DNA from 2 places in the Rhodococcus (subgen. Prescottella) equi genome. Region 1 is predicted to be linked to the other one. Evidence: riboswitches for the same ligand, from Rfam matches in the RefSeq annotation. Region 1 holds a riboswitch; the other holds the start of a gene.
The links. A riboswitch is a leader RNA that binds a small molecule or an ion and turns the genes downstream of it on or off. The one in region 1 is predicted to bind S-adenosylmethionine.

Region 1 (15,038 bases):
CCCGCCGATGACGGACGAGAAACGTTCGATGCCGAGCACGTCGGCGAGGGCGACCTCGGCAGCCACCTGATCGCGGATGGAGATCTCCGGGAAGCGCGACCCCCACACCGTGCCGTCCGCGGCAATCGAACCGGGTCCCGTCGTACCGCGGCAGCCGCCGAGCACGTTGGTGGCGATCACGCACCACTCGTTCGTGTCGATCGGGGCGCCCGGGCCGATCATGCCGTCCCACCAGCCGGGGGAGGGGTGCTCGTCGTCCGCGGGGCCCGTCACGTGCGAGTCGCCGGTCAGGGCATGCTCGACGAGGACCACATTGTCCCGGTCGGTCGCGAGCTCGCCCCACCGCTGGACGGCGAGCTCGACATCGGGAAGAACCACACCGCTCTCGAGTTCGATCGAGCCGACGTGGACAAAGCACAAGCGCCCGTCCGGCGGGGGGAACCCCGCCGGACGGGCGTTGCGAACGGAGCTGACGGTCAAGATGCCGCCGCCGCGAAACCGGCGTCGAGGTCGGCGAGGATGTCGTCGATGCCCTCGATGCCGACGGCGAGCCGGACCAGGCCGGGGGTGACACCCGACGCGAGCTGCTCCTCCGGGGTGAGCTGCGAGTGGGTGGTCGACGCCGGGTGGATCACCAGCGAGCGCACGTCACCGATGTTGGCGACGTGGCTGTGCAGGGTGAGCGCGTTGACGAACTTCTTGCCGGCCTCGACCCCACCGGCCAGCTCGAACGCGACGATCGCGCCGGTGCCGCGCGGGGCGATCGTCTTCGCCCGCTCGTGCCACGGCGACGACGGCAGCCCGGCGTACGAGACCGACGTGACCTCCGGTCGGGCTTCGAGGTACTCGGCGACGGCCTTGGCGTTGGCGACGTGGCGCTCCATCCGCAGGCTGAGCGTCTCGATGCCCTGCGAGATCAGGAACGCGTTGAAGGGCGAGACCGCGGAACCCAGGTCGCGCAGCAGCTGCACGCGGGCCTTGAGAGCGAACGCCGGCGCGCCGAGATCTGCGAAGACGACACCGTGGTAGCTCGGGTCGGCAGTCGTGAAGTTGGTGTGGCGGCCCTGTGTCCAGTCGAACTTTCCACCGTCGACGATCACACCGGCGACCGCGGTGCCGTGGCCGCCGAGGTACTTCGTGGCCGAGTGGACGACGATGTCGGCGCCGTGCTCGAGCGGACGGATCAGGTACGGGCTCGCGACGGTGTTGTCGACGATCAGCGGGATGCCGTTCTCGTGCGCCACCTTCGAGATCCCCGGGATGTCGAGGATGTCGTTGCGAGGGTTCGAGATCGACTCGCCGTAGAACGCCTTGGTGTTCGGGCGGATCGCGGCACGCCACTGCTCGATGTCGTCGGGATCCTCGACGAACGAGACCTCGATGCCCAACTTGCGCAGCGAGTAGTGGAACAGGTTGTACGTGCCGCCGTACAGACGCGGGCTCGACACGATGTGGTCGCCGGCCTCGGCGAGGTTGAGGATCGCGAACGTCTCGGCGGCCTGCCCGGAGGCCAGCAGCAGAGCGGCGACGCCACCCTCGAGCGCGGCGATGCGCTGCTCGACGGCGTCCTGCGTCGGGTTCATGATGCGGGTGTAGATGTTGCCGGGCTCGGCCAGGCCGAACAGCGCTGCGGCATGGTCGGTGCTGTCGAACGTGTACGACGTGGTCTGGTAGATCGGCAACGCGCGGGCGTTGGTGGCGCCGTCGGGCGTCTGTCCCGCGTGGACCTGCTTGGTCTCGAAGCTCCAGTTCGCGGTCGGGTCGACAGCGGCGTCCGTGATTTCGGTCATGAGTCGTTCTACTCCAGGGTGTGAAGTCTGCAGATGGGGTTGGCGCAGCATCGACTGCGCGCCTGTGGACCGGCTACTCGTGACAACTACACATGAAGAACCTCCGGTGGGGCATGGCCCGGTCAGTGGGTCCGTCCCAGCGGACCCGCGCTTGTCTTCCGGCTCGAGTCGGAAGACCAGGTCATCACCCGGGGCACCCCACCGCGGTTGGAGGGTTGCCGGCCAGCGAGCCGGGGCTTGACGCTGACACTCATGACCTGGCCGTGATCTTAACGGCAGAAACGGGCACACGGGAAGGAGGGGGCTGATCTTTCGACCCCAGGTGTGGAGAACCGGCAAAGTTACCGGTAGGTAGGGGTAGTGAGCCAGGGGGCATGGTTGCGCTCGGAAGCAATAGCAGTACGCTCGTCATGTTTGGGTCGTCCCTGCCGAGGGAGATCCGAACCGTCTACGTTTGATAATTGAACCGTTGGCGGGTCCACTCACAAAGTGGCCCGTGCACCCCCAGTACCCAGGGAACGGAACCAGGGACACTTCCTAGGAGGACGCGAAGCCCCCATGTCCAAGATCAAGGTCGAAGGCAAGGTCGTCGAACTCGACGGCGACGAGATGACGCGCATCATCTGGCAGTTCATCAAAGACAAGCTGATCCATCCCTACCTGGATGTCGATCTCGAGTACTACGACCTGGGGATCGAGCATCGCGATGCCACCGACGACCAGGTCACCATCGACGCCGCCGAAGCGATCAAGAAGCACGGCGTCGGCGTCAAGTGCGCCACGATCACCCCGGACGAGGCGCGGGTCGAGGAATTCGGCCTGAAGAAGATGTGGCGTTCCCCGAACGGCACCATCCGTAACATCCTGGGCGGCACGATCTTCCGCGCCCCCATCCTGATCTCGAACGTCCCGCGTCTGGTCCCCGGTTGGACCAAGCCGGTGATCGTCGGCCGTCACGCCTTCGGTGACCAGTACCGCGCCACCGACTTCAAGGCACCCGGCGCCGGCACCGTCACCATCACCTACACCCCGGACGACGGCTCCGAGCCGATCCAGCACGAGGTGTGCCGCCTGCCCGAGGACGGCGGCGTGGTCATGGGTATGTACAACTACAAGAAGTCCATCCAGGACTTCGCGCGGGCCTCGCTGTCCTACGGCCTGCAGCAGAACTACCCGGTGTACCTCTCCACCAAGAACACGATCCTCAAGGCCTACGACGGCATGTTCAAGGACGAGTTCCAGCGGATCTACGAGGACGAGTTCAAGGCCGAGTTCGACGCCGCCGGCCTGCACTACGAGCACCGCCTCATCGACGACATGGTCGCCTCGTCCCTCAAGTGGGAGGGTGGCTACGTCTGGGCCTGCAAGAACTACGACGGTGACGTCCAGTCCGACACCGTTGCGCAGGGCTACGGCTCGCTGGGTCTGATGACCTCCGTGCTGATGACCCCGGACGGCCGTACCGTCGAGGCGGAGGCCGCACACGGCACCGTCACGCGCCACTACCGTCAGCACCAGCAGGGCAAGCCGACGTCGACCAACCCGATCGCGTCGATCTTCGCGTGGACCCGGGGCCTCGAGCACCGCGGCAAGCTGGACAACACCCCGGAGCTGATCGAGTTCGCACAGCAGCTCGAGGACGTCGTCATCAAGACCGTCGAGAACGGTCAGATGACCAAGGACCTCGCACTACTGGTCGGCCCGGACCAGGCCTGGCAGACCACCGAGGAGTTCCTCGCGACCCTCGACGAGAACCTGCAGAAGGCGCGCGCGTAATCGCGTAACCCTCGCCGAAACGGGACGTTCCCCTCGTGGGAACGTCCCGTTTCCATTTCCTCACTACCGTCGGACGTCTTGTTCCACCGTGCCCGGAAGGTATCTCTCTTGACCGTCTCGGCCACCGTTCCCGCGCCGTCCGGCAGCCCCGTCCCGGCTGCCCGACGCCGCCGCGCGATGTTCGCCCTCGCGATGGGCGGATTCGGCATCGGCACCACCGAGTTCGCCGCGATGGGCCTGTTGCCGCAGATCGCCGGCGGCCTGAAAATCTCCGAGTCCACTGCCGGACACGTCATCACCGCGTACGCGCTCGGCGTCGTCGTGGGCGCGCCGGTCATCGCCGCACTGACTGCGAGGGTTCCGCGCAAGACCCTGCTGATCGCGCTGATGATCGCGTTCACCGTCGGCAACGCCGCCACGATCGTCGCGCCCAGCTACGGCGGACTGCTGGTGGCGCGCTTCGTCGCGGGACTCCCGCACGGCGCCTACTTCGGCGTCGCGTCGCTGGTCGCCGCGTACCTCGCCGGACCGGGGCACCGTGCGAAGGCTGTCGCGATGGTCATGAGCGGCCTCGCGGTTGCCAACGTCGCCGGGGTGCCGGCGGCGACCTGGATCGGGCAGGGGCTCGGCTGGCGCAGCGCGTTCGCCGTCGTCGCCCTGATCGGCGCGCTCACCGTCGCGGCGATCGCGCTCCGGGTACCGCCCCTGCACGACGTGCGCACCACCGACCCGCGGACCGAACTGTCCGCCCTCCGGCGCGGACAGGTGTGGCTCACCCTCGTCGTCGCCACCGTGGGCTTCGGCGGCATGTTCGCGGTGTACACGTACGTCGGCTGGACCATGACCGACGTCGCCGGACTCCCGGTGACGCTGGTGCCCGTCGCGCTCATGGTCTACGGGCTCGGCATGGTGGCCGGCAACACCCTCGGCGGCCGCCTCGCCGACCGGGCGCTCACCCCCGGACTCTTCGCGATGCTCGCTGCCCTGGTGGGGCTCCTGGCGCTCTTCGCGGTCGCGGCGCACAATCCCTTCACCGCGATGCTCGTGCTGTTCCTCGTCGCCTCCGCCGGTTCGGCGCTCGTGCCCGGCCTGCAGACCCGGCTGATGGACGTGGCCGCCGATGCGCAGACCCTCGCGGCCGCCCTCAACCACTCCGCGCTCAACGTCGCGAACGCGTTCGGCGCATGGATCGGTGGGGTCGTCATCGCGGCGGGCCTCGGCTACACCGCTCCCGCTCTGGTCGGGTCGGCGCTCGCGCTCGCCGGTCTGGCAGTCCTGGCCGTCGCGGTGGTGACGGCGCGTCGGTGACGTCCGATACGGTTCTCCGCGTGCCGCACATCATCACCACCGTCAACGTCAACGGCGTCCGCGCCGCCGCCCGTAAGGGCCTGATCGACTGGCTCGCCGGATCCCAGGCCGACGTCGTCTGCCTGCAGGAGACGCGCGCCTCCGACAAACAACTGCACGAGACGCTGGCGCCGGCCCTCGACCAGGGCTGGCACGTCGCGTCTGCGGAACCGTCGGCGAAGGGCCGCAACGGTGTGGCGGTGCTGTCGCGGCGTCCTGCCGACGCCGTCCGCATCGGTTTCGGGGACGACGAGTTCGCGGATGCCGGACGCTACATCGAAGCCGACTTCGACGCGCTCACCGTCGGCAGCCTGTACCTGCCGACCGGGGAGGCGGAGACGCCCAAGCAGGAGCAGAAGGAACGCTTCATGGCGTCGTTCGCGGCGCACCTGTCGGCGAGCGCCGAGGCGGCAGTGGCGGCCGGACGCGACGTCCTGGTGTGCGGCGACTGGAACATCGCCCACACCGAACGGGACATCAAGAACTGGAAGGGCAACGTCAAGAAGTCGGGCTTCCTGCCCGGTGAGCGCGACTGGGTGGGCGCCCTGCTCGCCGGCGGCGCGTGGGTGGACGTCGTGCGCGAACTGCACCCGGACGTCGACGGCCCGTACTCGTGGTGGTCGTACCGCGGCAAGGCGTTCGACACCGACGCCGGTTGGCGTATCGACTACCACCTGACCACCCCCGGCCTGGCCGCGCGGGCGAAGGAAGCGCGCGTCGAGCGGGCCGCGACCTACGCCGAGCGCTGGTCCGACCATGCGCCCGTCACCGTGCAGTTCCGCTGATGGCTCCGCAGCGCAGGAGTCCGATCGTCGCGCTGCTCGTCGCCCTCGTCGGACTCGCGGCCGCGGTGTTCGTCGGCACCCAGAACGGCGGCGACGACAAATCTCCGGTCGCGTCGTCGGTGCCCGTGTCGGCCACGAGCACTGCCCTCGCGGCTCCGAAGGCGCCGGCCACGACGTCCAGCACGACCACCTCGACTGTCCGGGAGGCGAGCGGTGTGCCCCAGGCCGCGTGGGCCACGCTCGCGGCCGTCGACGCCGGACGCTGGCCACCGGACGATGCCCCGGGCACCCAGGGCGGCCGGACTTTCGGTAACCACGAGGGCCGGCTGCCCGCGACAGACGGGGGCGGGAAGATCCGCTACCAGGAATGGGACGTCAACCGGAAGGTGGACGGCCGGGGCCGCGACGCGGAGCGCATCGTGACCGGCAGCGACGGGTCCGCGTGGTACACCGACGATCACTACGAGACCTTCGCAAGGATGCGGTGATGGCCCCCACTCCGACGTTTCCGCGCGGACTGTCGCTGCTCGTCGCCGATGCACGCCGCACCGCGGGCATCGAGGAGGACCTGCGCGCGCTCCGGCCGGTCCGGCACGTGCGGGGCAGGCGGATGCCGACGGTCGCGGCGCTGTTCGACGAGTTCGCCGCGGCCCTGCAGTTCCCGTACTACTTCGGCCGCAACAAGGACGCGTTCGACGAGTGTCTCGGCGAACTCGCCGACACCGTCGGCGCCGACGCGGTGGTGCTGGTGCTCGACGCCGACAGCTTGCTGAACGAACAACCGACCGAACTGCCGTGGTTCGCGCAGGCGGTCGGTGCAACCGACGCGTCGCTCGTGTTGCAGGTGCGGCCCGGAGGCGCCGACGCCGTCGTCGATCGGTTCGCCGCGGTCGGCGTGCACCTCCCTCGCATCGCCGATCCCGGCGCGTGAAAGTATCGGGGATTATGTCGAGCACCGCAGAGAATCCCACGACCGCACCGACCGCGAAGCCCCGCGTCCTGTCCGGTATCCAGCCCACCGCCGACTCGTTCCACCTCGGCAATTTCCTCGGTGCGCTGCAGCAGTGGGTGCCTCTGCAGGACGACTTCGACGCCTTCTACTTCATCCCCGACCTGCACGCGATCACCGTGCCGCAGGACCCGAAGGAACTGCGTCAGCGCACCCTTCGGGCCGTCGCTCAGCTGCTCGCGCTCGGCATCGATCCCGAGCGGTCGACGCTGTTCGTGCAGAGCCAGGTTCCCGAGCACGCCGAGCTGGCCTGGGTCCTCAACTGCATCACCGGTTTCGGCGAGGCCAGCCGCATGACGCAGTTCAAGGACAAGTCGGCCAGGCAGGGCAGCGATCATGCCAGCGTCGGGCTGTTCACCTACCCCGTGCTGATGGCCGCCGACATCCTGCTCTACCGCCCGCAGCGCGTGCCGGTGGGTGAGGACCAGCGCCAGCACCTCGAACTCGCGCGTGACCTCGCCGGCCGGTTCAACACCCGCTTCGGCAAGACGTTCGTGATCCCCGAGCCGCAGATCATCAAGGGCACCGCGAAGATCTACGACCTGCAGGACCCGACGTCGAAGATGAGCAAGTCCGGCCCCACTCCGGCCGGCCTCGTCAACCTGCTCGACGACCCCAAGGTCTCGGCCAAGAAGATCAAGTCCGCCGTCACCGACAACGAGCGCGAGATTCGGTTCGATCCGCAGAACAAGCCCGGCGTGAGCAACCTGCTCACCATCCAGTCGGCACTGTCCGGCAAGAGCATCGACGACCTCGTCGCCGGCTACGAGGGCAAAGGGTACGGCGACCTCAAGGCGGACACCGCCGAGGTGCTCGGCGAGTTCGTCACGCCGCTGCGCGCGAAGGTCGACGGCTACCTCTCCGACCGCGCCGAACTGGACCGCATCCTCGCCTCCGGGGCCGATCGGGCCCGCGAGGTCGCTGCCCGGACACTCGGCCAGGTCTATGAGAAGGTGGGATTCCTGACGACCAGGAGGTAATCCGTACATGGCCGATGCCGCGCCCAGCTTTCTCGACAGGCAGCGTGCGGCGCGGCCGTGGCTCGATCACCTGGTCCGAGCGGGCGGTCGCTACCAGCAGCAGAAGGGCGACTACTACGCCGCCGGGATCACGTACTTCACGATCCTCGCGATCGTTCCGATCCTCATGGTCGCGTTCGCCGTCGCCGGTTTCGCGCTCGCGGGCAACCCGGAGTGGGTCGACGAGATCCAGGACCAGGTCAGCAACAACATGCCTGGTGGTCTGGGCGAGACCGTCAACGGGCTGATCGATTCGGCGATCTCCGCGCGCACCAGCGTGGGGGTGTTCGGTCTCCTCGGCGCCGCGTACGCCGGCATCGGCTGGATCACCAACCTGCGGGACGCGCTGACGGCGATGTGGGAGCACACCCACGAGGCCGGCAACTTCGTGATCACGAAACTCAAGGACTTCGGGGCGCTCCTCGGCCTCGGTGGGGCGATGCTCGTGACGTTCGGACTGTCGGCGCTCAGCAACGGCCCGGTCGCTCGTCAGGTGGTCGAGTGGCTCGGCGTGGAGCACGTGACCGGCGTGGGCGTCCTGCTCCGGATCACGTCGCTGGCGATCAGCGTGCTCGCCACCTGGGCGCTGCTGTCTTGGGTGATCGCGCGGATGCCGCGCGAAGCGGTGACCCTGCGCAGCGCCGGACGCGCTGCGTTCGCAGCGGCGATCGTCTTCGAGGTCTTCCGTCAGGTCGGGGCCATCTATCTCGAGGCAGTGAGCCAGGGGCCCGCGGGTGCGGCCTTCGGGCCGATCATCGGTCTCCTCGTATTCGCGAACCTCAGCGCGCGCCTCATCCTGTTCGCCACCGCGTGGGCCGCCACCGCCCGGGAGAATCTCGCGAATGCGTACGTCCCGCCGCCTGACTCCGCCGTCATCCGGCCTCGCGTCGAGGTACGGGAAGGGGCGTCGGCGAAGGAAGCGCTCGCTCTCACCGGCGCCGGTGCACTCGCGGCGATCGGGTTGGCGGGCCTGTGGCGGCGACGGGGCGACTGAGCCTCGTCAGCGCCGGCGGCGGCGGGTGAGTGCCCGAGCCCAGCCCAGCAGACCCAGGACGATGCCCGACCCGACGATGCCGATCGCGACGCGTCCGGCGACCTCCTTGTTCGGCAGGTCCGAACCCGACGCCAGATCCATGCCCCCCGGACCGTGTGTTTCGGGCCCGGCGACCTGGACGGCCGGCTCGTCCGCGCCCTTCGGATCCACCAGGACGCCCACGGAGACGGCGGGGTCGAGCGCCCAGCCGTAGTCGAGCAGCCGACCGACCTGCTCCCACGGCCGGATCGGCAGCACGTCGGCGGCCATCAGTGTGACGGCGAGGCGGCGGCCGTCCCGCTCGGCGCCGCCGACGAACGTCTGCCTGGCGTCGTCGGTGTAGCCGGTCTTGCCGCCGAGGGCGCCCGGGTAGTTGGCGAGCAACTGGTTGTCGTTGAAGATCGGGTACGGATCGACCGGCTTGTCGTCGGGCTTGGTGGGGTCGGCGGGATGACCGGGGAACATCACGGTGTCCGTCGTGATCAGCCCGGCGAACGTCGGGTTCTGCATCGCCGCGCGGAAGAACAGCGCCAGGTCGTACGGCGACGTCGACATGCCCGGTCCGTCGAGACCGGAGACGGACGCCGTCCGGGTGTCCGACGCGCCCAGGGACGCCGCTTTGGCGTTCATCTTGGCGACGGTGGCCTGCTCGCCGCCGAGCTGCTGTGCGAGCGCCTGGGCGGCGTCGTTGCCCGACCGCATCACGAGCCCCTGCATCAGCTGCAGGTTGCTGTACGTGCCGCCGGCGCCCAGGCCGACCGAACTGCCCTCCATGGACGCGGCCTCGGGGTTCGCCACGATCGTGGTGTCGAGATCGAGTTCGTCGAGCGCCACCAGCGCTAGCAGCACCTTGATGGTGCTGGCGGGCCGGTAACGCCCGTGTGGGTCCTTCGCGGCGAGCACCTGACCGGTGTCGAGGTCGGACAGAACCCAGCCCGTCGCCGAGATCTCGGCGGGCAGTGGCGGGGTGCCGGGGGCGGTGACCACACCGCAGTTGCCGAGTGCCGCACCGCCGACCGGCTCGTTCGGCACCGGGACGGGGGCCGGTGCGGTCTCACCGGGGCGCGGTACCTCCGACAGGTCGATCGCGGGCGGCGGCGACAGTCGGTGCGGGCACGCATCGGTGTTCGGTGTGCTGAACGGGGGAGTGGTGGTGGGCGCGACGGCCTGATCCGCAGCCAGGGGCGACTGCCCGGCGAGTGGCACGGCCGCGGCGGGAGCGCCCCCGGCACCGAGGACGAGTGCGGAGGCAGTGGCGGTCAGGAGGATTCGCCGTCGCGCGGACTTCGGGTGAGCAGCCATAACGAAATTCCAGGGTAGGCCCTGAAACGCATTCTGCGCACTCGGCGCCGCCCCGACCAGGTCGGGAGCAGCGCCGAGTGCGCAAAACGGTGGTGCTGATTCCTACGAACGCGTCACTTGCGGGCGAACAGCAGCGCGCGCTTGACTTCCTGGATCGCCTTCGTCACCTGGATGCCGCGGGGGCACGCGTCGGTGCAGTTGAAGGTCGTGCGGCAGCGCCACACGCCGTCCTTGTCGTTCAGGATGTCGAGGCGTTCGGCGGCGCCCTCGTCACGGCTGTCGAAGATGAAGCGGTGTGCGTTCACGATCGCGGCCGGGCCGAAGTAGCTGCCGTCGCTCCAGTACACCGGGCACGACGTGGTGCAGCACGCGCACAGGATGCACTTGGTGGTGTCGTCGAACCGGGCGCGGTCCGCCTGCGACTGGATGCGCTCGCGGGTCGGCTCGTTGCCGGTCGTGATGAGGAACGGCTTCACGGCGCGGAACGCGTCGAAGAAGGGCTCCATGTCGACCAGCAGATCCTTCTCGACCGGCAGACCCTTGATGGGCTCGACGGTGATCGTGATCGGCTTGCCGTCCTTGGGCAGCATGTCGCGCATCAGGACCTTGCAGGCCAGACGGTTGACACCGTTGATGCGCATCGCGTCCGAACCGCAGACGCCGTGCGCGCAGGAGCGACGGAACGTCAGCGTGCCGTCCAGGTAGCCCTTCACGTACAGCAGCAGGTTCAGCAGACGGTCGGTCGGCAGGGTGGGGACCTGGAAGCTCTCCCAGCGCTGGCCCTCGCCGTCCTCCGGGTTGAACCGGGCGATCTTGAGGGTGACCATGACCGCGCCCTCGGGGACGGGCGGCAGCGCGGTTGCGTCCTTGTCCATGACAGGTGCGGACATCAGTACTTACGCTCCATCGGCTCGTAGCGGGTCTGGACAACCGGCTTGTAGTCCAGACGGATCGGGGAGATGAGCTCCGATCCTTCCTTGTACGCCATCGTGTGCTGCATGTACTCGGCATCGTTGCGATCCGGGTAGTCCTCGCGGGCGTGGCCGCCACGCGATTCCTTGCGGTTGAGGGCACCGACGACCGTCACCTCGGCCATCTCGAGCAGGAAGCCGAGCTCGACGGCCTCGAGCAGGTCGCTGTTGTAGCGCTTGCCCTTGTCCTGGACCGTGATGTGGTTGTAGCGCTCCTTGAGGGCGTGGATGTCCTTGAGCGCCTGCGTCAGGGTCTCCTCGGTACGGAACACCGACGCGTTGTTGTCCATCGACTGCTGCAGCTCGGTGCGGATGTCCGCGACGCGCTCGTGGCCGTGGTCGGACAGGATGACCTCGAGCCACTTCTCGACGTTCGCGGCCGGGTTCTCGGGCAGCTCGACGAAGTCGGACTTCTCGGCGTGCTCCGCGGCGGCGATGCCGGCGCGGCGACCGAAGACGTTGATGTCGAGCAGCGAGTTGGTGCCGAGACGGTTCGCACCGTGCACCGAGACACACGCGCACTCGCCGGCGGCGTACAGGCCGGGAACGTGGTCCTCGTTGTTGCGCAGCACCTCACCGTTGATCTTGGTGGGGATGCCGCCCATCACGTAGTGGCAGGTCGGGTAGACGGGCACGAGCTCGGTGACCGGGTCGACGCCGAGGTAGGTGCGCGCGAACTCGGTGATGTCGGGGAGCTTCTCCTCGAGCACGTCCTCGCCGAGGTGCGTGACGTCGATGTAGACGTAGTCCTTGTTCGGACCGGCACCGCGACCCTCGAGCACCTCGAGCACCATCGAGCGGGCGACGATGTCGCGCGGCGCGAGGTCCTTGATGGTGGGGGCGTAGCGCTCCATGAAGCGCTCGCCGTCGACGTTGCGGAGGATGCCGCCCTCGCCGCGGACGGCCTCGGAGATGAGGATGCCCAGGCCGGCCAGTCCCGTCGGATGGAACTGGTGGAACTCCATGTCCTCGAGCGGCAGGCCCTTGCGGAAGATGATGCCCATGCCGTCACCGGTGAGGGTGTGCGCGTTGGACGTCGTCTTGTACATGCGACCCGAGCCACCCGTGGCGAAGACGATCGACTTCGCATGGAAGACGTGGATCTCGCCGGTGGCGAGCTCGTAGGCGATGACGCCGGTGGCGACGGGACCCTCGGGGGTCTCGGTCAGCGCGATGTCGAGCGCGTAGAACTCGTTGAAGAACTCGACGTCGTGCTTGACGCAGTTCTGGTAGAGCGTCTGCAGGATCATGTGGCCGGTGCGGTCGGCGGCGTAGCATGCGCGGCGAACCGGGGCCTTACCGTGATCGCGGGTGTGACCACCGAAACGACGCTGGTCGATCTTGCCCTCGGGCGTGCGGTTGAACGGGAGACCCATCTTCTCCAGGTCCAGCACCGCGTCGATGGCTTCCTTGGCCATGATCTCGACCGCGTCCTGGTCGGCGAGGTAGTCGCCACCCTTGACGGTGTCGAAGGTGTGCCACTCCCAGTTGTCTTCCTCGACGTTCGCCAGGGCGGCGCACATGCCACCCTGGGCGGCACCGGTGTGGCTGCGAGTGGGGTACAGCTTGGTCAGGACCGCGGTGCGAGCGCGGGGCCCGGCCTCGATGGCTGCGCGCATGCCAGCGCCACCGGCGCCGACGATGACGACGTCATAACGATGTTCCTGCATGAAGTCTCTGCTCCCCTAGCTCGCCGAGATGTTGGGGTCGAAGGTGAAGATGACGTAGGTGCCCAGGCCCATGATCAGGATCATCGACACGACCAGGATCGTGTTGAGCCAGAACCGGGTGGAGTCCTTACGCGAGTAGTCCGCGATGACCGTGCGCAGGCCGTTACCGCCGTGCAGCTGGGCGAGCCAGAGCATGGTGAGGTCCCAGAACTGCCAGAACGGGCTGGACCAGCGACCCGCGACGAACGCGAAGTTGATGCGGTGCACGCCGTCGTCGAGCATCAGCATGATGAACAGGTGACCCAGGACCAGGATGATGAGCGCCAGGCCCGAGAAACGCATGAACAGCCACGCGTAGAGCTCGAAGTTGTTCTTCGCCGGCTTGCGCGGCGAGCGGGGGTTGTCCAGGCTGGCGGGGCGGTCGTACGCCTTGCCGAGAGACTTGGCTTCTGTCGTCATGTCAGTGCCCCGCAAACATGTTGTAGAAGATGCGTCCGGCACCCGGGATCATGACCACGAACCAGATCGCGATGATCACCCAGAGCATGACGCGCTGGTACTGGGGTCCCTTCGACCAGAAGTCGACGAGCATCACGCGCAGGCCGTTGAGTGCGTGGTACAGCACCATGGCGACGAGCGCGAGCTCCATGAGGCCGACAAGGGGGTTCTTGTAGGTCTCGATGACTCGGTCGTAGGTGTCCGGGTTGACGCGCACGAGTGCGGTGTCCAGGACATGGACGAAAAGGAAGAAGAATGTCGCTACGCCAGTGATCCGGTGTAGAACCCAAGACCACATGCCGGGGTCTCCCCGGTAAAGCGACCGGGTGCGCTCCTTGGCCGGAGCGGCTTCAGTCGTGCTGCTCATCGAGTGCTGTGCCTCCAACGTCTTTGGTGGGCGCGTCGAGCCTGCACAGCTTTTCGGGTGTCCAGCAGCTCGGGCTCGACGAGAACCTAAACCGACTTCTGTGAACTCTAAACCCAACCGAATCCGGGAACTAATTCCCTCTGTGGTTCGTACGGCCACGAAATTGCTTGTTAGGTTTGCCTTCCCATAGCGGGGTCGATGCCGGGTGTCGATTGTCTGCATGCATTCAGTGGTTGGTCCCAGGTGGGGACTTAGTGCCCTGTTTCGGCGGAAACTGTTGCGCGACAATAGTGGTCGGTGTTGCGTGGTCGGCCGCGTGCGTGGTGGGTCCACGCGCTACCCGGGATCTGGCCCTGAATCGATGGGTCTGCGTCCTGCGGATGCAATGTGCAAAATGTCTCACACGGTCTGTGGTGCGCCTTCCTGAATCTACTCGCCGGTAACCTCATTCCTCGTGGTTACAGCCGTCGTCTCGTGTGACGGGAGTGGTCGGCATCAACTCGAAACACCGGCTGCCGGCCATCACGCGTTCCGACACTCGGCATTCCGATGCCACCCGATCGACAGGTCCCGCGGCTACCGTCTAGCCATGACAGCGCCGTTGGATCTGGACTACCTCCGCAGCGCGCCCAAGGTGCTGCTGCACGATCACCTCGACGGCGGCCTCCGGCCGGGCACCGTCGCGGAACTCGCCGACGAATGCGGCTACACGGGGCTACCCGCCGAGGCGCCGGACGGACTCGCCGCGTGGTTCCGGAACGCCGCCGACAGCGGTTCGCTCGAGCTCTACCTCGAGACCTTCGCGCACACCGTCGCGGTGATGCAGACCCCGGTCGGTCTGCGCCGGGTCGCGCGCGAGTGCGCGGAGGACCTGGCCGACGACGGCGTGGTCTACGCGGAGGTGCGGTTCGCGCCCGAACAGCATCTCGAGGGCGGACTGAGCCTCGACGACGTCGTCGAGCACGTCCTCGAAGGGTTCCGGGAGGGCGAGGAGAACGCCCGGGCCGACGGGCGCGAGATCCGGGTCGGCTGCCTGCTCACTGCGATGCGGCATGCTGCGCGCTCGCGCGAGATCGCAGAACTCGCGGTCCGTTTCCGCGACCGCGGCGTGGTCGGCTTCGACATCGCCGGTGCCGAGGCCGGATACCCGCCGAGCCGACATCTCGACGCCTTCGAGTACATGCGCGCGTCCAACGCGCATTTCACGATCCACGCCGGCGAGGCGTTCGGGCTGCCGTCGATCCACGAGGCGATCGCGTTCTGCGGAACCGATCGGTTGGGGCACGGGGTGCGCATCACCGACGACATCGTGGTCGGACCCGACGGCGAGATCACCCTGGGCCTGCTCGCGAACTACGTGCGCGACAAGCGGATCCCGCTCGAGCTGTGCCCGAGCTCGAACGTGCAGACCGGTGCGGTCGCCAACCTCGAGGAGCATCCGTTCGATCTGCTCGCGCGCCTGCGGTTCCGG
Region 2 (15,038 bases), 2.1 Mb from region 1:
GCCAGTTGTTCCGCCAGGAGCACTGCTGGTTAGCTACGTTCGGAAGGGATAACCGCTGAAAGCATCTAAGCGGGAAGCCTGTTCCAAGATGAGGTTTCTCACCCCCTCGAGGGGGTAAGGCCCCCGGCAGACCACCGGGTTGATAGGCCAGAACTGGAAGCACAGTAATGTGTGGAGGTGACTGGTACTAATAGGCCGAGGACTTACCACAAAGAAGCTACGCGTCCACTGTGCGGTATCTGAAACAACACACAGATACCATTCACCCCCACCATCTTTCGGGTCTTCGGACCCCGGGGATGGGTTCGGGTAGGGGTGTTGAATGTGTGACAGTTTCATAGAGTTACGGCGGCCATAGCGGAGGGGAAACGCCCGGTCCCATTCCGAACCCGGAAGCTAAGCCCTCCAGCGCCGATGGTACTGCACTCGACAGGGTGTGGGAGAGTAGGACACCGCCGAACACCCGTTAACCGGAAGGCCCCCACCAGCATTGGTGGGGGCCTTCCGGCATTTCAGCACCTCTTTCACCGATCCACGCGCGATACCGCCGGCACGCACGAGTGCAGGATTCGAAGACGCCAGAAATCCAGGAAGCCCGCCACGACAGCGTCGGGCGCGGCCCTCGCCGTCGACGGTCAGTGCTTCTCGTTGATCTGGAACGGAGCCCGTCGGCCCTGCTCTCTGCCGAGGGCGACCAAATGAGATCAGACGTCTGAGGTCTGTAGACTCCCTGTGGGAGGTGACGGTGATGGCCGGACAGATGCTGCGAAACGGGCCGTTGGTGCCGCAGCTCGAGCAGGTTCTGCGCGGGCGGATCGACTCCGGTGAATGGCCGGTGGGCCGTAGGCTGCCCAGCGAGGCGGAGTTGGCCGCGGAACTCGGGGTGGGGCGTTCGTCGGTTCGGGAGGCGGTGCGTCTGCTGGCGCGGGACGGGTGGCTCGACGTCCGGCACGGCGTCGGAACATTCGTCGCAGAGCCGCCTGCCGCGGCGGCACTCGAGCAGCTGCTGCGCCGTTCCCGGGTTCTCGAGGTGCTGGAGGTCCGTCGTGCCCTCGAAGTCGAGGCGGCGCGGCTGGCCGCCGAGCGCGGCCACTCTGAGGCTCTGGCCGACCTCCGCCGGCAGGTCGAGGAACGGCACGCGAGCCGGTCCGCGAGTGCCTCCGAGTTCGTGTCGGCGGATCTCGACTTCCATAGATCCGTCGTCGTGCTCGCCGGCAATTCGGTACTCACGGCATTGTTCGACTCGGTTCGGCCTGTTCTCCACGCCGCTCTGGTCGACATGGTGGAGAACGAACCGGCGCTGCCGGACACCGGCGGCGCCCACGACCGCCTCGTCGCCGCGCTGGAGCTCGGGGACGGTGCGGCCGCGGTCGACGCGACGACAGCAAACCTCGACCCTATGATCGCGAGCCTGCGTGACGGAAGGAACGGCCAGTGAGTACCGGTACGGATGACAAGGTGGTGCTGAGCACCGAGGGCGTCGATCTGATCCGCGACGGGCGAAAGATCCTCAGCAGCATCGACGTCCGCATCGAGCAGGGGCAGCACTGGGTGCTCCTGGGCGCCAACGGAGCCGGCAAGAGCACGCTGCTGAGTCTGCTCGGTGCCGTCACGCATCCCACCCATGGAACGGTCCACGTGCTGGGGCATCGGCTCGGCCGGGTGGACATGCGTGAGCTGCGATCGCACATCGGGCACGTCAATCCGCGGCACGCGATCGAGCGTCCGCTGACGGTGCACGACGTCGTGCTCACCGGACTGACGAACACTCCCGAGTTCGCGCAGCGGTGGCAGCCGACCGACGCGGACCGGGCGCGGGCCGCGGAACTGATCGCGATGATGGGAATGACGTCGCGTATCGAGGCACGCTGGCCCGTTCTGTCTCAGGGCGAACGCGGCCGGGCGTTGATCGCGCGGGCGCTGATGCCCGATCCGCCGGTGCTGCTCCTCGACGAGCCGGCCACCGGCCTCGACCTCGCGGCCCGCGAGCAACTTCTCACCGCGCTCGACGAGATGCGGGCGCAGCACCCGTTGATGGCGAGCATTCTCGTCACGCACCACATCGAGGAGATCCCGACCACGACCACGCACGCTGTGCTGATTCGGGAAGGTCGCATCACCGCGCAGGGGGATGCGGAGTCGGTGATCACCACCGCGCGCATCAGTGAGTGCTTCGACCACCCCATCAAGATCGTGCGCCACGGCGGCCGGTATTCCGCGCAGTCCCGCACGGCCGTCCCGCCGTCCGCGGACTGACCCCGCCCGCAGGCAGATCTTTCGCAAGGCGTATAAATACATCTTGTGTCTAAGTTGTACTCAGCAGCCGAGTCGGCCTACCGCGAGGTCAAGGAACTGATCCTGTCCGGCGCACTGCCGGGCGGCGAGCTGATCAGCGAGGGCGAGATCGCGTCGCGCATGGGATCGAGCCGAACGCCGGTGCGAGAAGCTTTCCTGCGACTCGAGGCCGAAGGTTGGATGCGCTTGTACCCGAAGCGTGGTGCGTTGATCGTTCCGATCGCCGACGGTGAGGCCGAGCACGTCGTCGATGCCCGCCTGCTCGTCGAGGTGCATGCGGTGGAGGCCGTCGCGTCGAACCCGCGGGCGCGGGATGCGCTGGTCGCGGCACTACGGGAGAACCTGGTGCGCCAGCGCGAGCTGGTGTCGACAGGCGGCGACGCGCCGCAGTTCAGTGCGCTCGACGCGGACTTCCATCGGACGCTTGTGCGTGCGGGAGGAAACCCGTTGCTCGAGACTTTCTACGACGGCCTGCGGGAGCGTCAGCGCCGGATGACGGCGTCGTCGCTCGCTCGGGACCCGGAACAGATCACCAAGATCGTCGAGGACCACTCCCGGCTGACGGACCTGATCGCGGCCGGCGACGCGGCCGGCTTCGCGGCCGCGGTCCGCCGCCACATGCGAGAGGTCCACGCGCTCGGAGAGGGGAGCCGGCGATGACAGCCGTCAGGGAAGACGCAGTCGTCGACCCGCGCTCCGCCGCCCGCCTGCGGCACTGGACGCTGGTCGCGGCGGGGATGTTCGCGGTCGCGTGGGGCGGCAACGAGTTCACGCCCCTGCTGGTGATGTACAAACTGGACCACGGCTTCACCCAGGTGGTGGTCGACACCTTCCTGTTCGCGTACGTGCTCGGCATCGTGCCGGCGCTGCTGATCGGCGGTCCGCTGTCGGACCGGTTGGGGCGGCGTCCGCTGATGATTCCCGCGCCGTTCATCGCGGTCGCCGGTTCACTGGTGCTGGCGACGGGGCCGGACTCGGCGGCGTGGCTGATCGTCGGACGCGTGTTGTCGGGTGTCGCGCTGGGGCTGGGGATGGCCGTCGGCGGGAGCTGGCTCAAGGAACTGTCCACACCGGATCGCGATCCGGCTGCCCGGCCGGGGGCCGGTGCCCGCCGTGCCGCGATGAGCCTGACGGCCGGTTTCGGCATCGGTGCAGGTGTGGCCGGTATCCTGGCGCAGTGGGCGCCGTGGCCCAGTGCGCTTGCGTACCTGGTTCATTCGGCGCTGTCACTGGCGGCGGGCCTCGCGCTGCTGCGGGCGCCGGAGACCCGGCCCGCAGTACCGAAGGCCGAGCGTCGTTCGCTGGCGCGGGATCTGAAGATTCCCGCCGTGGGGCACCGGCGCTTCCTGTACGTCGTCGCGCCGGTCGCGCCGTGGGTGTTCGGGGCGGCCGCATCCGCGTACGCCGTGATGCCGGCGCTCATGACCGGCCGCAGCGGCAGTGCCCCCGTGGCGTTCTCGGCGTTGCTGTGCATGATCGGGCTCGGATCCGGCTTCGCGATCCAGGCCGTCGGCCGCAGGATCGACACCCCGTCGAACGCCCGTGCCGTCGCGGTCGCTCTCGCGGTGCTCGTGCTGGGAATGTCGGTGGCGGCCGTCGCATCGAACGTGCTGACTGTGCCCATGTCGATGATCGCGGCCGCGATCCTGGGCTGCGGTTACGGACTGGCGCTGGTGTCGGGTCTGCAGGAGATCCAGCGGATCGCCGGCCCGGACGATCTGGCCGGACTCACCGCCGTGTTCTACTCGCTGAGCTACCTCGGCTTCGCGGTGCCGGCCGTGATGGCGATGATCGCCGAATCCACCACCTCGCTGACCTATCCGATGATGTTCGTGTTCGGTGCTGTGGTCGCCGCAGCCAGCCTGGTGCTGGTCCTCGTCAAGTGGCGCCGGCACCTGCCCGAGGTGTCAGAGCGCGGGTAGCGGTTTCGCCCCGAGCCAGCTGTCCCACAGCGCCCGCAGCGGCCTGTCGGTGAAATGCGCTGCCAGATCGGTGAACTGCTCGGTGGACACCGTCGCGTGCCGATACTTCGCGGTCCACTGCTGCAACAGGCCGAAGAATGCGTCGTCCCCGAGGTGCTGCCGCAGCGCGTGCAGTGTGAGGGCGCCGCGCTTGTAGATGCGGTCGTCGAACATCAGTTCCGGTCCGGGGTCGCCGAGCAGGATGTCCTGCGGCTTGCCGGCCAGACCTCGATGCGCCTGCGCGGCGTGGGTGTGGGCGTCGGGCCCGCCGGAGTTCTCCGACCACAACCATTCGGCGTAGCAGGCGAAACCCTCGTGCAGCCAGATGTCCTTCCACTGCCCGAGCGTGAGGCTGTTGCCGAACCACTGGTGCGCGAGTTCGTGGGCGACCAGACGTTCCGAGCCCCGTCGGCCGTCGCAGTGGTTGGCGCCGAAGATCGACAGGCCCTGCGCCTCGATCGGGATCTCCAGGTCGTCGCCGGTGACGACTACGGAGTAGTCCTCGAACGGGTAAGGGCCGAAGAGCTTCTCGAAGACCTCCATCATCTGCGGCTGCCGGCCGAAGTCGTGGTCGAACCGGTCACGCAGATCGGGGGGATGCACGGCGTGGATCGGGACCCGGCCGTGGCCGACGCGTCGGCGCTCGTACGGGCCGATCTGCAGCGTCGCCAGGTACGTCGACATCGGCTCGGTCTGTTCGTACACCCACGTGGTGTGGCTGGCCTTGGTCTGCTTGCGGACGAGTTTGCCGTTGGCGAGGGCGTGATACGGCGAATCGGTGGTGATCGAGATGCGGTAGCTGGCTTTGCAACTCGGGTGGTCGTCGCACGGAAACCAGGACGGCGCGCCGTTGGGCTGGCTCGCCACGAGTGCGCCCTCGGTGAGTTCCTCCCAGCCGACGTCGCCCCACTCGGTCACGATCGGTTGCGGGTTGCCCGAGTACTGCACGGAGATCGTGAGCACGCCGCCGGCCGGGATCTTCTGCGCCGGCGCGATCGTGAGCTTCCCGTCGCGGTGGGTGTACTTCGCGACGCGGCGTCCGTTCACCGACAGCTTGGCCACCTGCATCGTCGGCGCGAGGTCCAGCGAGACGCGGGGGCGCACGTCGGTGGTGGTCGCGGTGATCGTGGCCTTGCCGGACAGTCGGTTGCTGTGCACCTTGTAGGTGAGTTCGAGGTCGTACCGGGACACCCGGTAGCCGCGGTTGCCGTTCCGCGGCAGGTAGGGGTCGAGCGGCCCCTCGGACGTCTTGCCGGGCTTCACCTTGCGGCTCCGTCGGCCGCCGAATCGTTCCACGGCATCGAGTCGTTCCACGGCGCAATCGGATTACCCTGCCATCGGGTGGACGCCGGGACGACGTCGCCGCGCATGACGAGCGACGCGGGGCCCACGGTGGCGCCGTCGCCGAGTCCGGCGGCAGGCAGCGCGACGCAGTGCGGGCCGAGGGTGGCGCCCGCGCCCAACGTGACGGTGTCCATGGACATGATCCGATCATGGAACAGGTGCGTCTGCACGACGCACCCTCGTTCGACGGTGGCGCCGTCACCGAGCGTCACCAGGTCGGCCTCGGGCAGCCAGTACGTCTCGCACCACACGCCGCGGCCGATGGTCGCGCCGAGACCGCGTAGCCACACGTTCATGACGGCCGTGCCGTTCGCGGCGCGCGCGAACCACGGGGCGGCGACGGTCTCGACGAACGCGTCGGACACCTCGTTGCGCCATACGAAAGAACTCCACAGCGGATGCTCGACGGCGCCGATCCGGCCGACGACGAGCCACTTCGCGGCCACCGACACCGCGCCCGCCACGGCGCCCGCGAGCATCAGGACCACGCCGCCGCACACAGCGGCGAGCGGGAAACCGCCCACCGAGACCAGCCACGCCAGCGTGAACAGGACCCCGAGGCCGATCCCGAACGTCACCATCACCGGGATCAGTCGGCACGTCTCGACGAACGCGCGGGCGACCTTCAGCCGCAGCGGCGGCTCGAAGGTGCGGGACGCGTCGGACTCGGTGGCGGCCCTGCGCAACCGGACCGGCGGGCTGCCCAGCCACGACGACCCCGACTTGGCCTTGCTCGGAGCGGCCGACAGCACCGCGACGAGCCCGTTCTTGGGGACCCGTCGGCCGGGACCGGCCATGCCGGAGTTGCCCAGGAACGCACGCTTGCCGACCTTGGCGGGTTCGATGCGCATCCAGCCGCCGCCGAGTTCGTAGCTCGCCACCATGGTGTCGTCGGCGAGGAACGCGCCGTCCGCGACGGTGGTGAACTTGGGTAGCACGAGAGCCGTGGAGATCTCGGTGTCGCGGCCCACCTTGGCGCCCAGCAGTCGCAACCACAGCGGCGTCAGCAGACTCGCGTACAGCGGGAACAGGAACGTCCGCGCCGAATCCATGAGGCGCTCGGTGGCCCACGCCTGCCAGCCCACGCGGCTGCGGACCGGGTGGTAGCCCTCGGTCAACCCGATCGACAGCAGGCGCACGGCGATCACCGTCAGTGCCGCGAAGACGAACAGGCTCGCCAGTGTCGCCACCGGCAGGATCACCAGCGCGCGCCGGAAGGCGTCGCCGAGATCGGCGGCGCCGCGGACCCGCAGGCCGACGAGGAGCAGGCCGGCGGCCAGACCGAAGATCGGCATGCCCGCCAGGACGACGGAGGTGACACCGAAGATCGGTACCCAGTGCGCGGCGCGGCGCGGCGGGTGATCCGGCCACGGGTGCGTGGCCTTGCCGACCTTGACGGCGGGCGATCCGGCCCAGTGCTGGCCCGCCTTGACCTTCCCGAACACCGCGGAGCCCGGTGCGACCTCCGCTCCCCGGCCGATCCGCGCGCCCGGCAGCAGTGTCGACCGAGCGCCGACGGCGGCACCGGCGCCGATCCGGATCTCGCCGATGTGTACGACGTCGCCGTCGATCCAGTGCCCCGACAGGTCCACCTCGGGCTCCACCGAGCACCCGTCGCCGAGCACGAGCATGCCGGTGACCGGCGGCAGAGTGTGCAGGTCGACGCCGCGGCCCACCCTCGCGCCGAGGGCGCGGGCGAAGTACAGCATCCACGGCGCGCCGGACAGATTGTCGGCGCCGCTGGCCTCCACGAGTCGCAGCGCGATCCACAGGCGCAGGTGTTCGGGGCCGCCGCGCCGGTACGTGCCCGGTTCCAGGCCGCGCAGCAACAGCCGGGCCCCGGCGACCGCGATGGTCATCCGGCCGAACGGGGTGATGAAGAGGACGAACGCCAGCGCCACCCACCACCAGGACAGCGTCGGCGCCCAGTCGACGTCGAACCACGCCAGCACGTTTCCGGTGATCGCCAGCCAGGTCACCCACTGCAGTCCCGTGAGCGTCATGAGCGGCACCGTGACCGCGATCTGGGCGGCCTGGGCACGGCGGGACATCGGGGTGACGTGCCGGGGCGCGGTACTCGCGGCGGGGGAGAGTTCGTCGAGGAAGGCGGCGAGGGAGCCCAGCCGCGGATGGTCGTACAACTGCGCGACGGTCACCTCGGGGAAGCGCTCGCGCAGCGCCGTCACCAGTTGGGCCGCGGAAAGCGATCCGCCGCCGAGCTCGAAGAAGTCGTCACCGGGTCCGGTGATGCTCGCGCCGAGGATCGACGCCCACAGACCCGCGACCCAGGCCGCGGTGCCGTCGAGGCCCAGTGCTTCGCCCGGATCCTCCGCCGCGCCGGGCAGCGGCCACGGCAACGCGTTGCGGTCGACCTTGCCGGACGTGCGGGTGGGGAGTTCGTCGACCAGCGCGAGTCTGGGGACCAGGGCGGCCGGTAGCTGCTCGGCCAGCTGGTCGCGAGCCGCCTTCAGGTCGAAGTCGGGGTCGGTGCTGGCGAGGTAGCCGACGAGGACCGATGTCCCGGCCGCCGTCTTGCGGACCGCGGCGGCGGCGCCACTGACACCGGGAAGGTGCTGCAGCGCGTTGTCGACCTCGCCGAGTTCGATGCGGCGTCCGCCGAGCTTGACCTGGTCGTCGGCGCGGCCCTGGAACAGCAGACCGGCGGTGTCGAGGCGGACCAGGTCGCCGCTGCGGTACGCGCGGTCCCAGCCGAGCGTCGGCATCGGGGCGTACTTCTCGGCGTCCTTCGCCGGATCGAGATACCGGGCCAGCCCGACGCCGCCGATGACGAGCTCGCCGACCTCGCCTTCGGCGACCGGTTCACCGGACGCGTCGACCACCGCGAGATCCCAACCGTCGAGCGGCAGGCCGATCCGGACCGGACCGGTGCCGTTCATGCGCGCTCCGCACGCGACGACGGTGGCCTCGGTGGGGCCGTACGTGTTCCACACCTCGCGGCCGGGGATGGCGAGACGTTCGGCGAGCTCCGGCGGGCACGCCTCGCCGCCGAAGATCAACAGCCGCACCGCCTCGAGTGCCTCCGCCGGCCACAGGGCAGCGAGCGTCGGAACGGTGGAGACGACCGTGACGTCGCGGGAGACCAGCCACGGTCCGAGATCCATACCGCTGCGTACCAGCGAGCGTGGTGCGGGCACCAGCGTGGCGCCGTGCCGCCACGCCAGCCACATCTCCTCGCACGACGCGTCGAACGCCACCGACAGCCCCGCCAACACCCGGTCGCGGGGGTTGATCGGATTGCCCTGCAGGAACATTCGTGCTTCCGCGTCGACGAACGCGGCGGCGTTGCGGTGCGTGACCGCGACACCCTTCGGGGTGCCTGTGGAACCCGAGGTGAAGATGATCCAGGCGTCGTCGTCGGGGGTGGGCGGGCGGACCTGCGGCACCTCCGTGCGGCGAGGTGCGGTGCCGGGCCGCACGCCGTCGGCGGTGAGGATCGCCGCCACCCGGGCCTCCCCGAACACCAACTCGGCGCGCTCGTCGGGGTCGTCCGCGTCGACCGGCACGTACGCCGCGCCGGCCGCCAGGACCGACAGGATCGCCACGTACAGATCGCGCGAACCCGACGGCATCCGCACGCCGACCCGGTCGCCCGCGCCCACTCCTGCGTCCGCGAGGCCGCGGGCGCCGGCATCGATCTCTGCGAGCAGCTCGCGATAGGTGAGGGGGGCCGCGCCGTCGTCGATCGCGGTCGCGTCCGGGTGTTGCGCGGCCGTCGCCTCGAGGATGTCGACGAGGGTGCGGGGTGCGGGCGCGAGGCCCGCCCGCAGGAACTCGGCGGGTATCCGGTGCGACAACTGCTGGTCCGACTGGTCTGTTGCTTGCTGGGCAGACAATCCGGGACGTCCCTCTCTGTGCCTGGTCGGGCGGACATCAGGTTCTCTCACGTCCAGGTGTCCGGAGGATGAACACCCGCCCGGCCGGGCGAATCGCTTCTTCCCGGAGATTCTCCCCCGGATGTGTCGAAATCGGCGCGCCCCGCACGTCGTGTTGACGAAAGCGGGGTACTCGGCCCCGCGTCGGAGGGAGATGACGACATGTACTACTTGGCACTGCTCGCCGCCGAGGAGGGCGGACCCGCGTCGGTACCCGGGACCGACGAGTACGCCGCGTCGATGCAGCGGCATCAGGAGTTCTGGACCAGGGCGCAGGAGGCCGTCGCAGGTGGCGGGCTGTATCCGGGTTCGGAGGCCGCGACGATCCGGCACGACGGCGGCGGGAACGCGGTGGTGACGGACGGGCCGTTCGCCGAGGTCACGGAGGTGGTCGGCGGCTACTACGTGTTCGACGCCGCCGACCTGGACGCCGCGCTGAGCATGGTGCGGCAGATTCCCGAGGTCTCGACCGGGCACGTCGAGTTGTGGCCGATGGTGTTCTGGAACTCCCAGGACGAGCCGATGGACACGTGGTGGGCCGCACTGCTGCGCGAACCGTCCGGAGCCGCGAACGAACCCGGATCGGCCGAATGGGAGGCGCGGGTGACCGAGCACAAGCGGTTCGGTGAGATCGCGGGCGCCCGAATCAAGGGATCCGGCGCACTGTTCCCGCCGGCGTCGGCGACGACCGTGCGGCTGCGCGACGGGGAGATGCTGCTGACCGACGGACCGTTCACCGAGGCCGACGAGATCGCGAACGGTATCTACGTGCTGTCCGCTCCCGACCGGGACGCGGCGATCGCGCTCGCCTCGCAGATTCCGGTCGGGTCCAAGGGGTGCGTCGAACTCCGGCAGATCGTTGCCGGCTGACCGAGTCGCGGCCGAGGTGGCGACGGTGGGGCTCACGCGCCCGAACGGCTGCGCGGCGACCGCGAGGTGGACGCGTTCCGGCAGAAGTTCGAGGACTTCGACGAGGAGATGCCGTCCGTCGCGGACGACCAGTTGCGGTTGATCTTCACGTGCTGCCACCCGGCGCTGTCCGCGGAGTCACAGGTGGCGTTGACGCTGCGTCTCGTCTGCGGACTCACCACCGCCGAGATCGCGCGCGCGTTCCTGCGGCCCGAAACCACGGTGGGACAGCGACTCAGCCGCGCCAAGTCGAAGATTCGGAACGCGGGGATCCCGCTGCGGCTACCGTCCGACGAGCAGTTCCCCGAGCGGCTGCCCATCGTCCTCGCCTGCGTGTATCTCGTTTTCACCGAAGGCTACTCGGCGACGGCGGGGGAATCCGCGGTCCGGGCCGAGCTGTGCGACGAGGCGCTGCGGCTAGGGCGTCTGCTGTGCGTACTCGTGCCCGCGGAGCCCGAGGTGTGGGGCCTGTCGGCCCTGATGTGCCTGCAGGACAGCCGACGTGACACCCGTGTCGACGCGACCGGACGGGCGGTGCCGCTCGACGAGCAGAACCGCGGTCGATGGAACCGCGAGCGGATCGCGGAAGGCTTGGCGTGCATGACCGTTGCCGGTGAGAGTGACGGCGGACGGTATGCGATCGAGGCGTCGATCGCCGCCGCGCACGCTGTCGCACCGACCTTCGCGGACACCGACTGGGTCGGCATCGTCGGCGCGTACGACCGGCTGCCGGCACTGCGGGAATCTCCGGCAGTGCGAATCAATCGTGCTGTGGCGGTGAGTTTTCGGGACGGACCCGACGTCGGGCTGCGGGTGGTCGACGAGCTGGGGACCCCCGGCGCGGATCGGCTCGAGCACGTGGTGGCGGCGGTTCGCGCCGATCTCCTGCGGCGGGCCGGGCGGCCGCAGGAGGCGGCCCAAGTGTGACCACCGTCTCATGTTCGAAGGGTTGACGGTGGGTTGACATCGCGAGGACGGCTCTGCCATTCTCGTTGCCAGGTCACGAGTACCAGCGTCAAGCCCCGGCTAGCTGGTCGGCAACCCTCCAACCGCGGTGGGGTGCTCCGGGTGACGACCAGGTCATGGTCCACAAGGACATGGCAAGCGCGGACTCCGATGGCGTCGACTTCCACTGCCGACGAGTCCCAAGACTCGAAGGATTTGTGATGACCGCTGTACTGACCGCCGACGCCTGCGCCACCGCTCCGATCGCCCGGGTGTCCGGCTGTGACTTGCAGGTTCCGCTCGTCGGGGGTGGAACCTGCGTTTACGCAAACTTCGACTACGCAGCCAGCGCCCCGGCGTTGTCGCAGGTCACGGACCGCGTCCAGGAGTTGCTGCCCTTCTACGCCAGCGTCCACCGCGGTGCCGGCTACGCCTCGCGGGTGAGCACCGAGGCCTACGAGAACGCCCGTGGATCCGTCGAGCGCTTCGTCGGCACTGACACCGACCAGGTCGTGGTCTTCACCCGCAACACCACCGATTCACTCAACCTGCTCGCCAGCTGTGTTCCCGGCGACGTCGTGGTCCTCGACATCGAGCACCACGCGAACTTCCTGCCGTGGAAGAACTCTCGCGTCGTCGAGGCCGCCGACACGGTGGCCGAGACCATCCGCCGCATCGTCGCAGAGCTGTGCGCCAAGCCCGCTGCCCTCCTCGCGATCACCGGCGCCTCCAACGTCACCGGCGAGGTCCTCCCCATCGCCGAACTCGCCGAGGTCGCCCACCGCTGTGGTGCCCGCATCCTCGTCGACGGCGCACAGCTCACTCCGCACCGCCGCGTGAACCTGGCCGAGAGCGGTGTCGACTACCTGGCGTTCTCCGGGCACAAGCTGTACGCGCCGTTCGGGGCCGGCGTCCTGGTCGGCCGTCGGGACTGGCTCGACGAGGCCGAGCCCTACCTCGCCGGTGGCGGCGCCGTGCGCGAGGTGACCGTCGACGAGACCTGCTGGGCCCCGGCCCCGGCCCGCCACGAGGCCGGCAGCCCCAACGTCCTCGGTGTCGCGGCGCTCGCTGCTGCGTGTGATGCGCTGGCCGCGTTGGACTTCGACAAGGTGGTCGAACACGAGCAGGTGCTCGCCTCCCGTCTCGCGGAGGGGCTCGCGGAGATCGACGGCGTGCAGTTGCTGCGCCTGTGGTCGGACGCCCCGGACAGCGTCGGCATCGTCACCTTCACCATCGACGGCTACGAGCCCGGCCAGATCGCCGCATACCTGTCGGCCGAGCACGGCATCGGTGTGCGCGACGGTCGATTCTGCGCCCACCCGCTGCTCAACCGCATCGGTCACGCCGGCGGTGCGGTGCGCGCCAGCCTCGGCCTGGGCACCGGCTCCGACGACGTCGAGCGGCTGATCGCCGCCGTCCGCCGGCTGGTCGCCGGCGAGCAGACGTGGAACTACGGCAAGACCGACGGCCTGTGGAACCCGGTTCCGGAGACGCGTGGCTTCTCCAGCAGCACCGACGGTGCCGCCGAGTGCGTCTGACCGTCTCGGAATCGGTCTGATTCGAACTGTGGTGGGGGACAGGATCGGGGGATAGCGTGACGCGCATGCAGTCGACGCACACGCACGGGCAGTGGTCCCGCCGTCATGTCGATCTGTGCCGCACCTCCTCGGACAGCTGTACGCGCTGACGCCCCGCGCCCTCCATCAGCTGTCTTCTTCCGAGGAGTTCGTCATGTCCCACTCCGTTTTCGCCTCCGTCCCGTCCATCGCCCCGCGGCGTCCGCTGCGGGTGGCCGTCGAACTGACCGGTGCCGGGCATCATCCCGCCGCATCGCGGATCGCCGGCAACGTCCCGCTCACCGGGCCCGACTACTGGGTCGACCTGACGGTTGGCCCCGACATCCTCGACCTCGCCGCCCGGCCCGCCGTGGTGCAGCGCATCCAGGCTGCGGATCTGCGCGACGCGCAGCAGGCCCGCGAACGGATCCGCGCCGAGGTCGCCGCCGAGGGGCGGGATCCGAACAGCGTCACCGTCCTCGTCGACATCGAGGTCCTGATCGCGCCCGATTCGCGAAGCGCGCGTACCGAACTGGCACTGCTCGACGAGACTCTCGGGGTGCCGCACCAGTCGTCGTCGCTGACGTACGTTGGGACCGCGGAGGGACTCGGGAGCCTGCTCGCCGACATCCGTGCCGCCGACGTAGCGGACGGCGTCACACTGCTGCCGCTCGCCCTCCCGAAGGTGCTCGAGCGCATAGTGGACGGAACCCTGCCCTGGCTGGAGCGTCGTGGCTTGGCGACCGCGTCGGACGCCGTCGACGAGGCGCTTTCCCGGTTCGGGCGGACTCGCCCTGCTCGCGCGTCCTGAGTTCGCCCCGTCAGCCCGGTTTGCGGGCCTCGATGAGGAACCGGGTGGAGTGGGCGACGAACGACCCCTCCGCTCGGATCCGCCGGTCGAGGTCCCGTAACCGGCCACGGTAGGCGTCGACGGTGAAGCCGGGGACGATCCAGATCACCTTCCGCAGGAAATAGATCGCCGCGCCGACGTCGAAGAACTCCATGCGTAGCCGCTCGAACCGCAGATCCACGACCTCGAGTCCGGCGGCGTGCGCCTCTGCCACGGCCGTGTCCGGATGTCGCAGTTCTCGCGCCTCGGGCTGCGGACCGAGGAAGTACTCGGTGAGTTCGAAGGCGCTCGCCGGCCCCACGTGTTGCGCCAGATAGGTGCCGCCGGGGGCGAGCACACGGGCGATGTCCGGCCACGAGACGACGTTGGGGTGGCGACTGCTGACCAGATCGAAAGCGTTGTCCGCGAACGGTAGTGGCGGCTCGTCCGACGCGTGCACCACCACCACGCCGAGCGGGTGCAGCATCTCGGTGGCCTTCGCGAGGTTGGGCGGCCACGATTCCGTCGCGGCCGTGGTGGGAGCGATCGCCCCCGCGCCGGCGAGGACCTCTCCGCCTCCGGTCTCGATGTCGAGCGCGGCCGACGCTCGCGCGAGACGCGCACCCAGCAGACGCTGGTAACCCCAGGTCGGGCGCTCCTCGGTGGCTCGCCCGTCGAGCCACGAGAACTCCCAGCCCTCCGTCGGGGCGGCCTCCGCCTCGGCGACCAATTCGTCGAATGTGCGCTCCATGACAACGAGTTTCCCAGAGATCAGAGGGTTTTGATCAGTCCGCCGTCGATGACGAAGTCGGCTCCGGTGACGTTGCTGCAGCGATCACTGGCGAGGAACAGCACCAGATCGGCCACCTCGTCCGGGCGGGTGAATCGTCCGGTCTCGGAGCCGGCGGCGGCGGCCTCGACGACCGCTTCGGCGCTGCTGCCACTGACACGCGCGACGGTGGACGCCACCCCGTCCTCGGCCAGCCACAGCGCCGTCGTCACCGGCCCCGGACTGACGGTGTTGACCCGGATATTCTGGCCGGCAACCTCTTTGGACAGTGATTTGCAGAAGTTGGTGAGCGCGGCCTTCGCCGCGCAGTAGTCCACCACCCCGGGATCCGGAAGAAGCGCGTTGACCGAGCTGACGGTGACGACGGCTCCGCCGCCGCGGCGAACCATCTGGGGGAGCGCCGCACGGGTGGTGCGCACCGCGGACAGGAACGTCACCGACAGAGACGCGATCCAGTCTTCGTCGGAGACGCTCGTGAAACCACCGGTGCGTGGCGTGACCGCCCCGGCGTTGTTG

Region 2: linked by a shared signal. The riboswitch ahead of C7H75_RS02985 (aminotransferase class V-fold PLP-dependent enzyme) and the one ahead of C7H75_RS18020 (bifunctional o-acetylhomoserine/o-acetylserine sulfhydrylase) in region 1 are both predicted to bind S-adenosylmethionine.

What each region holds. Positions count from the first base shown of each region.
Region 1 covers NZ_CP027793.1:3,844,860-3,859,897, reverse strand. Annotated here, with positions in the region: gene metX (homoserine O-acetyltransferase MetX) at 1-480, opposite strand, end outside; gene C7H75_RS18020 (bifunctional o-acetylhomoserine/o-acetylserine sulfhydrylase) at 477-1,790, opposite strand; SAM riboswitch class IV at 1,933-2,048, opposite strand; gene C7H75_RS18015 (NADP-dependent isocitrate dehydrogenase) at 2,349-3,566, shown strand; gene C7H75_RS18010 (MFS transporter) at 3,675-4,874, shown strand; gene C7H75_RS18005 (exodeoxyribonuclease III) at 4,895-5,698, shown strand; gene C7H75_RS18000 (guanyl-specific ribonuclease) at 5,698-6,186, shown strand; gene C7H75_RS17995 (barstar family protein) at 6,186-6,629, shown strand; gene trpS (tryptophan--tRNA ligase) at 6,644-7,687, shown strand; gene yhjD (inner membrane protein YhjD) at 7,695-8,720, shown strand; gene C7H75_RS17980 (D-alanyl-D-alanine carboxypeptidase family protein) at 8,727-10,061, opposite strand; gene C7H75_RS17975 (succinate dehydrogenase iron-sulfur subunit) at 10,175-10,951, opposite strand; gene sdhA (succinate dehydrogenase flavoprotein subunit) at 10,951-12,702, opposite strand; gene C7H75_RS17965 (succinate dehydrogenase hydrophobic membrane anchor subunit) at 12,718-13,161, opposite strand; gene sdhC (succinate dehydrogenase, cytochrome b556 subunit) at 13,163-13,567, opposite strand; gene C7H75_RS17955 (adenosine deaminase) at 14,157-15,038, shown strand, end outside.
Region 2 covers NZ_CP027793.1:644,272-659,309, forward strand. Annotated here, with positions in the region: rRNA gene C7H75_RS02935 (23S ribosomal RNA) at 1-211, shown strand, start outside; rRNA gene rrf (5S ribosomal RNA) at 345-461, shown strand; gene C7H75_RS02945 (FadR/GntR family transcriptional regulator) at 749-1,438, shown strand; gene C7H75_RS02950 (ABC transporter ATP-binding protein) at 1,435-2,256, shown strand; gene C7H75_RS02955 (GntR family transcriptional regulator) at 2,302-2,955, shown strand; gene C7H75_RS02960 (MFS transporter) at 2,952-4,217, shown strand; gene C7H75_RS02965 (M1 family metallopeptidase) at 4,203-5,519, opposite strand; gene C7H75_RS02970 (Pls/PosA family non-ribosomal peptide synthetase) at 5,516-9,505, opposite strand; gene C7H75_RS02975 (YciI family protein) at 9,656-10,363, shown strand; gene C7H75_RS02980 (RNA polymerase sigma factor) at 10,430-11,329, shown strand; SAM riboswitch class IV at 11,401-11,515, shown strand; gene C7H75_RS02985 (aminotransferase class V-fold PLP-dependent enzyme) at 11,569-12,885, shown strand; gene C7H75_RS02990 (LLM class flavin-dependent oxidoreductase) at 13,079-13,714, shown strand; gene C7H75_RS02995 (methyltransferase domain-containing protein) at 13,725-14,483, opposite strand; gene C7H75_RS03000 (oxidoreductase) at 14,504-15,038, opposite strand, start outside.